Regions from separate parts of the Levilactobacillus sp. FUA 3915 genome, predicted to be linked through region 1. Evidence: predicted binding sites of a transcription regulator. Region 1 holds the regulator's gene; each other region holds the start of a gene.
What was found. Region 1 encodes Rex, which represses fermentation and respiration genes when NADH is low (regulators of the CRP and FNR family bind a similar motif). Its sites were predicted from a motif close to TTGTGAANTANTTCACAA; they were not measured.

Region 1 (2,202 bases):
TTGAATCCCTCCAATAAACTTACTTTTTAGCACTGTTAGCACTTGACTAACATAAGTGCTAATCACAATATCTAATATATGGTTTTTCCTCGTAAAAATCAAGGAATTTGGCAAACAAATTCTCGAGTGCTAATTGGTCAGTCCACTGATGCCTTGTGGGCCTAAGGATGACCGCACATTGTATGAATTTATTCATAGACGAAGACCGGCAACATCTCGTTGGCAGCGCCTCCAGTCAGACGGAAATCCACCAGTGGGCGGCAGGGCGCAACTGGCACCACCGGCCGGCAATTAGGCCAACTTGGCGCCACTAGCCCGCCACTTTCAAGTCCCCATCAGCTGGACTGACCATCCTCGTTGTTTCCTATCATACCGACCTCCTGACAAATTGCCATTAATTTGATATGCTCCCCTGCTCGGTAAACCAATCAGTTTGGCATCGGGCCAAGATAGCGGTCGCTTCCAGCACTAACATGCGGGGGTATGGCCCTGTTGCCCCCTGAGTGACTAGGCCCCCAATCTGATGACCGTCGACACAGTTAACGTAGTTGTTTTTAAGTACACAATCACAAAGTCGTCAAAGTGAAGGCTTTTTTCACCAATTTCGGCAAATTTGACCGCAGTCTTTCACAAATGGCAACAAAAAAGCCGCAACCTACGAATAGATTACGACTCCCTGATTATTCTTTGTTGTAGTGTTCCAAGAAATAGATCAGCGTTTGCAATTCGTTGGTCAAATCAACGTTTTGCACACGGACATCCTTAGGCACCGTGACCCGCAGTGGTGTGAAGTTCAAGATACCCTTCACCCCGCCGGCAACGGCGTCATCTGTGACGGATTGGGCTACGTCGGCTGGGACCGTTAAGATGGCCACTTGAATCTGTTGTTCTTCCAGCTGTGTCCGCAGCTCTGACATGGGGTAGATCGGCACGCCGCTTTGAATCGTGTTGGCAATATCTGCGTTCACGTCAAAGGCCGCACTGATCCGCACGTTTCCGTCTTGATGGAAGTTGAAGTTCAAGAGCGCATGGCCCAAGTTCCCGACCCCAATCAAGGCAACGTTCGTCAGCCGATCTTGGTTCAAAATTTTCTTAAAGAACTTAATTAAGCTCTCAACATCGTAACCGTATCCCCGTTTACCGAGGGCACCGAAGTACGAGAAATCACGACGAATGGTGGCAGAGTCAACCTTAACGGCTTCTGACAATTCCGTCGAAGAAACACGTGTCTTGTCTGCATCCAACAAAATGTTTAAGTAACGATAGTAAATGGGTAACCGCTTTGCTGTAGCGCGGGGAATCTTTTGTTCAGTCAAAAAACGAGACCTCCTAATCAATATTACGAGTTACCACCAGTCGGCGATAACACTTTCTCTAAATGACATCCTGATTGTGAAATTGACTTTCTTACAAATTATAGCATAACCACTGGTCTTGTGAAAGAATTTGCAAATATTTTTCACAATTCTTTACTAATTTCGGTCTAATCCCAGAATATGCTAAAATAGACGTATCTGCGTTGGTCAGGTCAGCCCCTCACTGTAGGTGGCCAAAATAGCCGGGAGCCGTCGCGCCACTTGCTTTTTCGTGGCTTTCGCTTCAGCTGACCAACGAATAACTAATTAACCATCAACATGAATTAAACTAAAAAATATAAGGAGGTCGGTTCACCGTGATACTTTTACAAGTGCAACAGGTTACCCGCCGATTCGGCGCCACCGTCCTGTTTGAAAATGTCAGTCTGGATGTCCCTGAACACGGTCGCGTCGCCCTAGTTGGCCGCAACGGTGCCGGGAAATCCACCCTGCTCAAAATGATTGCCGGCGAAACCACCCCGGATGTCGGTCAAATTACCACTAAACGGGGACTTACCCTGGGCTACCAAGCGCAAAACGCCGGCTTAGCCTCATCTAAAACGGTTTGGAACGAAATGCTGGAGGTCTTCGCCGAGGTCCGGGCGACGGAGAAACGGATTCACGAACTTGAAACACAGATGAGTGACCCCGCCATCATTGCCGACGAGGAACAATTTGCCCAAATCAGTGCAACCTACGATCAGCTACAACAAGATTTTAGCGACCACAATGGGTACGGCTACCAGGCCGAGATTCGCGGTGTTCTTCACGGTTTTGAATTTGGCGAGGAATACTACGATAAGCCCATCAATGAACTCTCGGGTGGACAACGGACCCAATTGGCCTT
Region 2 (2,202 bases), 710 kb from region 1:
ACCAAAACTGGCTTGATGGTCTTCCCGGAAACGGAATCAGCGTTGGCTTCGTTGATTTGACTGAACTTGTAGAACTTTTCAGTCTTGTCGAAGTCGAACATGCCCAGCTTGTAGAATTCAATCAAACGAGGGATGTCGATCTGTGGAACGGAGTCGCCCATGTTAACACCGATGACGCTCTTGTCGTTGACACAGAGGTCGTTCCAAGTGTCGAGGTCGATGTGTTGGTCGGTAACGGCGATGGCAGCGGAGACCCCACCTTGTGCTAAAGCTTGGATGGAGTTGGAGATGACGCTGGAAACACCGGTCGTGTCGACCGCGTAGTTGACACCGAAGCCGCCAGTCAAGTCTTGAACCGCCTTGACCACGTCGTCAACCTTCTTGCTGTTGATGACGTCGGTGGCGCCGAGTTCCTTGGCTAAGTCCAAACGAGAATCGACAATGTCAATGGCAATAACTTTGGTGCAACCAGAGATGCGGCCGGCCATCATAGCAGCCAACCCAACGGCCCCAGTCCCAAAGACGGCGATGGTGTCGCCAGGCTTTGGCTTCAAGGTGTTGAGGACAGTCCCAGAACCAGTAACGTAGCCACAGCCCAGCGGTCCGAGCTTCCGTAAGTCAAGGTCCTTGTCGACCTTAACGGCGTTCCGTTCCCGAACGACCGTGGTCGAGGTGAAGGAACTTTGGTCGAACATGTCAGCGACATCGTGGCCATTTTCAGTGAAGTGCGCGGTCCCGTCAGGACGAACCCCAGACAGGTTGTTCGCAGCGTAGTTTTCACACTGCGTTGGCATCCCGGCCAGACAGCTCTTGCAGTTCCCACAACCGTAGAAACTTAAGACAACGTGGTCGCCGGGCTTGAATTGGGTAACTTCTGGCCCGACCTTTTCAACGATCCCGGAACCTTCGTGGCCCAAGACGATGGGGTAGTCAATGGTGGCGACCCCGGTACGTAAAGCTTCATCGGAGTGGCAGATCCCACTGGCAACCATGTGGACTTGGATATCGTCCGCACCCATGTCAGCTAGTTCAACGTCATCACGAATTTCAAAATCAGCATTTTGCTTATCAACAACTGCAGCTTGAATCTTCATAATTGGCACCTCGTTTTAAAAGTTATTTACACTTGATAATTATGTCACAATGAGTCTTAAAAGCAAGCGCTTACATGTAGACGCCACTTTTAGGCTAAACCTAACAACTGCTTGCTAGGACTGCGGTCACGGTCCTGAAGGGGGACTGACCCCAGATTTGAAAAATGGTAACGCTTTATTCACAATTACAGAAAAAAGATAATTCGAAAGGGAATTATCTTCTTTCATGGTTAATCTAAGCTTGCGTCTTTTCTGGGTGACCCTGCAGGTAGATAACGTGGGTGTTCAGGAATTCTTCAATCCCGTGCTTCCCGTCGTCGCCACCGATACCGGATTCCTTCCAGCCGGAGTGGGAGCCGTTCATGGCTTCGAAGTTGAAACGGTTGATATAGGTTTCGCCGTCTTCGAGCTCGTTAGCTGCCCGCATGGCGTTCTCAATGTTTTCGGTGAAGATGGAAGAGGTCAGGCCAAAGTCACTGTCATTGGCCATGTCGATGGCATCGTCCAAGGTCTTAAAGGTCAAGACTGGCAGAACGGGACCAAAGATTTCGTCTTGCACGATTTCAGAGTCCTGCTTGACGTTGGTAATGACGGTTGGTTCGTAGTAGAAGCCGTTGGCAATTTTAACCTTGTGGCCACCAGTTTCCAGCTTGCCGCCGGCTTCAACGGCCCGGTCGACCATGCCGGCAACCTTGTCGAGGGCCCCTTGGTTGATCAGAGGACCCATGCCGATGTCTTCGTTCTTCATGGGATCGCCCACGGTAACGGCGGCCATCTTGTCAGCCAATTTCTTGGTAAATTCAGCCGCAACGTCCTCTTGCACGTAGACCCGTTCACAGTTGTTGCAGAGCTGACCGTTGTTGTCGACCCGAGAGTCGATGATGGATTGCACAGCGAGGTCGATGTCGGCGTCCTTGCAGACGATAGCGGGCGCCTTGCCACCTAATTCCAAGGAAACCTTGGCCATGTGGGTGGCTGCGGCCTCCATGACACGCTTCCCGGAGTTCACAGACCCGGTCAAACTAATGATCCCAACCTTCTTGTTCCGGGACATTTCGTTGCCAATGACCGAGCCGGGACCGGTGATGATGTTGACAACACCCTTAGG
Region 3 (2,202 bases), 1.4 Mb from region 1:
GGTTTGACGTTAGCCCTCTATAGCTTCTCCAACGTGGGGGAGACGGCGTTCTGGTCAGTAAAAGGCGTCGTGCCCCTGGTGGCCGGCGTGATTCTGCTGGGCTTGTTCGTCAAGTGCCAGTGGACCAAGCGCTATCCATTATTAAATTTGCACGTGTTCCGTTATCGCCAATTTAATTTACCACTGATCATCAACATGTTACTGATGGTCACGATGTACGGGAACGCCATCATCATTCCGGTACTGGTCCAAAACGTGTTTCACCAAAGTGCCTTCGTCTCGGGGCTGACACTCCTGCCTGGGTCGGTCTGCACGGCCATCATTTCGCCGCTGAGTGGGCGTTTTTATGATAAATATAACTTCCGCCGGATGGTCATGATTGGCCTGACCATCGACATGAGTGGTTCGCTTATGTTGAGCGCCACGGGGAGTCACGCCTCAATGGCCTACGTGGTCGCGGGGCAAACGATTCGGCAACTGGGACTGGTCTTGGTCCTGATTCCGATTCAGACGCACGCCTGGTCGATGTTGCCGTTGCCAATGATTCCCGATGGGGTCGCGGTCTACAACACGTTGCGCCAGGTGGCGGCTTCCTTTGGGACGGCGCTCCTGGTGGCCATTATTAGTCTGACCAGTACCAGCCACATTCACTGGTCGATGAACAGCCAGCTGGTCGGAATCAAGTTCAGCTACCTATTGTCGACGGGGATGGTCTTCGTCTGCTGGTTGCTGGCCCGTCAATTGAAAAAGTCTTCGAAGCTTGATCCGGTCGAATCCGACTAGGTCGGGCTTTTTGATTGAGGGGAAATGTTTGATACTAACCTTTTGAAAGAGCTATACTATCATTAGTTACATAATTCACATACTATCTTTGAGGAGGTTCCTAACAGTGAAAGCAGTTAGAGTCTATGGCAAACAAGACGTTCGGTTAGAAGACGTGACCATCCCTGAGCCCAATGATGATCAGGTCCAAATCAAGGTGAAATTTTGTGGGATTTGTGGAAGTGATTTGCATGAATATTCAGAAGGGTTGACCCTTCCGACTAGTCGGCATCCTCTTAGCGGTAAGAAACTCCCGATTACAATGGGACATGAATTTGCTGGTGAAGTTGTCAAAGTAGGTCAGGCAGTGACCCAGTTGAAAGTGGGCGATCCAGTTGCGGTGGAACCGCTGATTGCTTGTGGTCATTGTGATAACTGTCGTGCAGGAAAATATAATCTTTGCGAAAATGCCATTGGCGATGACGGTAGTAGTAATTTCATTGGTTTCTCCGATGACGGTGGCTATGCAGAGTATGCCAACATTCGTGAATTCTTTGCTCACAAGATGCCAGCTGGTATGAGTTATGAATTAGGGGCCGTCACAGAACCGACGACGGTTGCATACGAAGCTATTAAAAAGAGTGGCCTACGTGAAGGTCAAACTGTCGCAGTTATGGGGGCCGGCCCGATTGGCTTATTGACGGCGGCCTTGGCAAAGATTGCTGGGGCAACTCGGGTGTTCATTTCTGACGTGTCTAAGGAACGATTACAAAAAGCAAAAGAGTTAGGTTTGACTGATCTATTGAATCCTGAAAAGGACGATGTTGCGACAACGATTAAGCAGGCAGTGCCAGGTGGTGTCGATATTGTTTACGATGCTGCTGGTATTCAAGCAACATTTGATACCGCAATTCGCTCGGTCAAAAAGGCAGGTAAAGTGATGTTGATTGCTCTATTTGCTAAGTCAATTACGGTGGATGTGACTAACCGATTAATTATGCAGGGGTTAGATATTTTGACAACGCTGGGTTACAACAATGATTACCCAGCTGTTATGCAAATTATTAATCAACACCAAGACTTGTTTAATCAAATTATTACGAAGAAAATCCCACTTGATCGGGCTATTGAAGATGGGGTGAAGACGTTGGCTGTTGACAAATCTCAAGTCAAAATCTTAATTTCACCTGAACTGTAGTGAAACCCAAAAAAGGAAGCAGCCAGCACGGTTGCTTCCTTTTAGTTTAAATAAATAAGTAATAGAGTCCACTGAGACCAATGAACACGTAAATCAGGCGTTTCATGGTCGTCACGTTCAGGCGATTCAGCAGGTGGGCGGCAATCATGGTCCCGGTGATGGCGCCGACCATGCCAATCAGAATCAGGGGAACCAGGTGAATGGTCACGATACCACTGGCCACCCGCAGACTGGTGATGTAG
Region 4 (2,202 bases), 610 kb from region 1:
AAAGTCCAGGTAACGGTCGAATTCTTCTTCGCTCCGGCCTTCCAAGAAGAGCTGGGTCAAGGTGCCGTACGCAACCTTTTCCCCGTGGGTCAGGTCGTGGATCGGGCCGTCTAAGGCGGTCAACCCATCATGAATGGCGTGCGCAGCGGACAACCCACCACTTTCAAAACCGACCCCACTCATCAAGGTGTTGGCTTCCACGATTTTGTTCAGAGCGCTGGTGACGGCGTGTTGCTTCACAGCAGCTAATGCTAAGCGGCCGTACTTGAACAACGTGTCTTCACATTTTTGGGCAATCGCATTGCCGACCAAGGTCTGCTTAGCGCCCAACATGGTGTCGTTGTCACCCTTGGCAACCGCTTGGGCTTCAACGTTAGTCGCTAACGCATCGGCGATCCCAGAAGCTAACAAGCGCGCTGGTGCCCCGGCAACCAAACGCGTATCGATCAAGACCAGGTCAGGGTTCTTGTCGTAGAAGCGGTAAGCCTTGAAGGACCCATCTTCGTTGTAAATAACGGATAACCGTGAGCAAGGTGCATCGGTTGAGGCCAGTGAAGGCAAGATAGCCACTGGCACTTTGAGGTTGTCGGCGATAGCCTTGGCTGAATCCAAGGTCTTCCCGCCACCTAAACCGATGATGACATCGGCGCCAAATTCAGCCGCGATTCCGGTAATCCGGTCAATTTCTTCTGGTGAAGCTTCACCATGGAAAACAACCTTATGAACATCAAACTTGTTATCACTTAAGTAGTCTTTGAACTGGTCACCCACAATTTTGTAAACTGCGGTATCGGCCATCAGGATTGGCTTGCGGCCTAATTTTTCTAAGTACTGAACACTGTCGAACAAAACATCCTTGCCTTGTACATATGAAGCGGGACTCCCAAACATTTGTGTCATCAAAAATCGCTCCTAACTGTATTCATTCTAGCGCCAAGTCACTGTCCTCAATAAAAAACGGAATCGTGACCAACTATGTGTGATTACCTTCACAACACCTACAGTATACAAATGGAAACGCTTTATTGCAATAGTTTCTTACGAAATAGTTTTATATTTCGTAAGAAACATTTGATTTATCTTTAATCTGTCACAGTCTCTAAGTAGTTGACCCCCGTCAGCCATCCGTGCTAAACTAGCGCTATCGAATCAGCTTGGTGCTCGCAACAATCTGCTGGTGGTAAAAACCAAAGATGCAACGTTGCTTGCGGGTTAAACTCGTGTCAGCTGCAGGGTCGGCAAAAATGAGCTTAGCCGTGGGAGTTGCTTTAGCGGTTTGCCGCTTAGGCAACTGATATCTTTGAGACTCGCCCCCTAGAGGCTCAAAGTAAGCCTGGAGACCGCTCTTTGGCTCCAGGCGTGCGCCCACAGCGTCACGGCTCATTTTTGCCGACCCGGAGGCGCAGACAACGATCCGTTTAACCACGCCAAGCAAAACTGAATACTTTTGTTCTCTAGGGTTCCGCCAATCCGTTGGGTCTGGTCCGAGAGAGAACCTGTGGTAACTACCACAGACACGGAAGGGAAAAAGCCTGGGAGATCTTGTCATAAACTGACAAGGTTTCGCAGGCTTTTTCTGTAGAAGGAGGACTTATCTATGTGGAAACATTGGTTAATCGTCGTTTTGGGCGCAATTTTTGAAGTTAGTTGGGTCGTTGGATTCAAACACGCCACGACCCCCTGGGAATGGCTAGTAACCGGCATCGCCGTCTATCTGAGTTTTTATTTCTTGATTCGGGCCAGCCGGCACATCCCCGCCGGCACCGCCTACGCGGTCTTTGTCGGTCTGGGCACGCTGGGAACGACCAGCGTCGGCATCTTGGCGTTTGGTGAACCCGTCAGTCTGGCCAAGGTTGGCCTGATTATTCTCTTGTTAATTGGTATCGGTGGCTTACAAGTCACCACGAAAGGAGCGAAATAATTATGGCTTGGCTCTATCTAATCTTCGCGGGACTCAGCGAAATGCTGGGCGTCACCTTCATGAACTGGGCCTTACACGCTAAAAAATGGGGGCTGTGGGCACTCATGATTTTAGCGTTCACCCTCAGCTTTGGTGGCCTCGAATTGGCCCTCAAAACCCTCCCAATGGGTACCGCCTATGCCGTGTGGACCGGAATCGGTGCGGCTGGTGGTGTGATCACCGGGATGCTATTCTTCCACGAATCCAAGGACTGGCGCAAGCTTCTCTGGGTAACGGTCATT

Region 2: a site for Rex is predicted at 1,127-1,144, ahead of ACEPST_RS04970 (NAD(P)-dependent alcohol dehydrogenase). Genes of this name have one in related genera too.
Region 3: a site for Rex is predicted at 847-864, ahead of ACEPST_RS08140 (2,3-butanediol dehydrogenase). Genes of this name have one in related genera too.
Region 4: a site for Rex is predicted at 978-995, ahead of ACEPST_RS04475 (glycerol dehydrogenase). Genes of this name have one in related genera too.

What each region holds. Positions count from the first base shown of each region.
Region 1 is NZ_CP168704.1:306,408-308,609, forward strand. It holds gene ACEPST_RS01850 (redox-sensing transcriptional repressor Rex) at 681-1,316, opposite strand; gene ACEPST_RS01855 (ABC-F family ATP-binding cassette domain-containing protein) at 1,673-2,202, shown strand, end outside.
Region 2 is NZ_CP168704.1:1,021,054-1,023,255, reverse strand. It holds gene ACEPST_RS04970 (NAD(P)-dependent alcohol dehydrogenase) at 1-1,094, opposite strand, end outside; gene aldA (aldehyde dehydrogenase) at 1,330-2,202, opposite strand, start outside.
Region 3 is NZ_CP168704.1:1,750,174-1,752,375, forward strand. It holds gene ACEPST_RS08135 (MDR family MFS transporter) at 1-783, shown strand, start outside; gene ACEPST_RS08140 (2,3-butanediol dehydrogenase) at 890-1,960, shown strand; gene ACEPST_RS08145 (sulfite exporter TauE/SafE family protein) at 2,007-2,202, opposite strand, start outside.
Region 4 is NZ_CP168704.1:919,707-921,908, forward strand. It holds gene ACEPST_RS04475 (glycerol dehydrogenase) at 1-900, opposite strand, end outside; gene ACEPST_RS04480 (hypothetical protein) at 1,142-1,384, opposite strand; guanidine-I (ykkC/yxkD leader) riboswitch at 1,444-1,541, shown strand; gene ACEPST_RS04485 (DMT family transporter) at 1,598-1,921, shown strand; gene ACEPST_RS04490 (DMT family transporter) at 1,924-2,202, shown strand, end outside.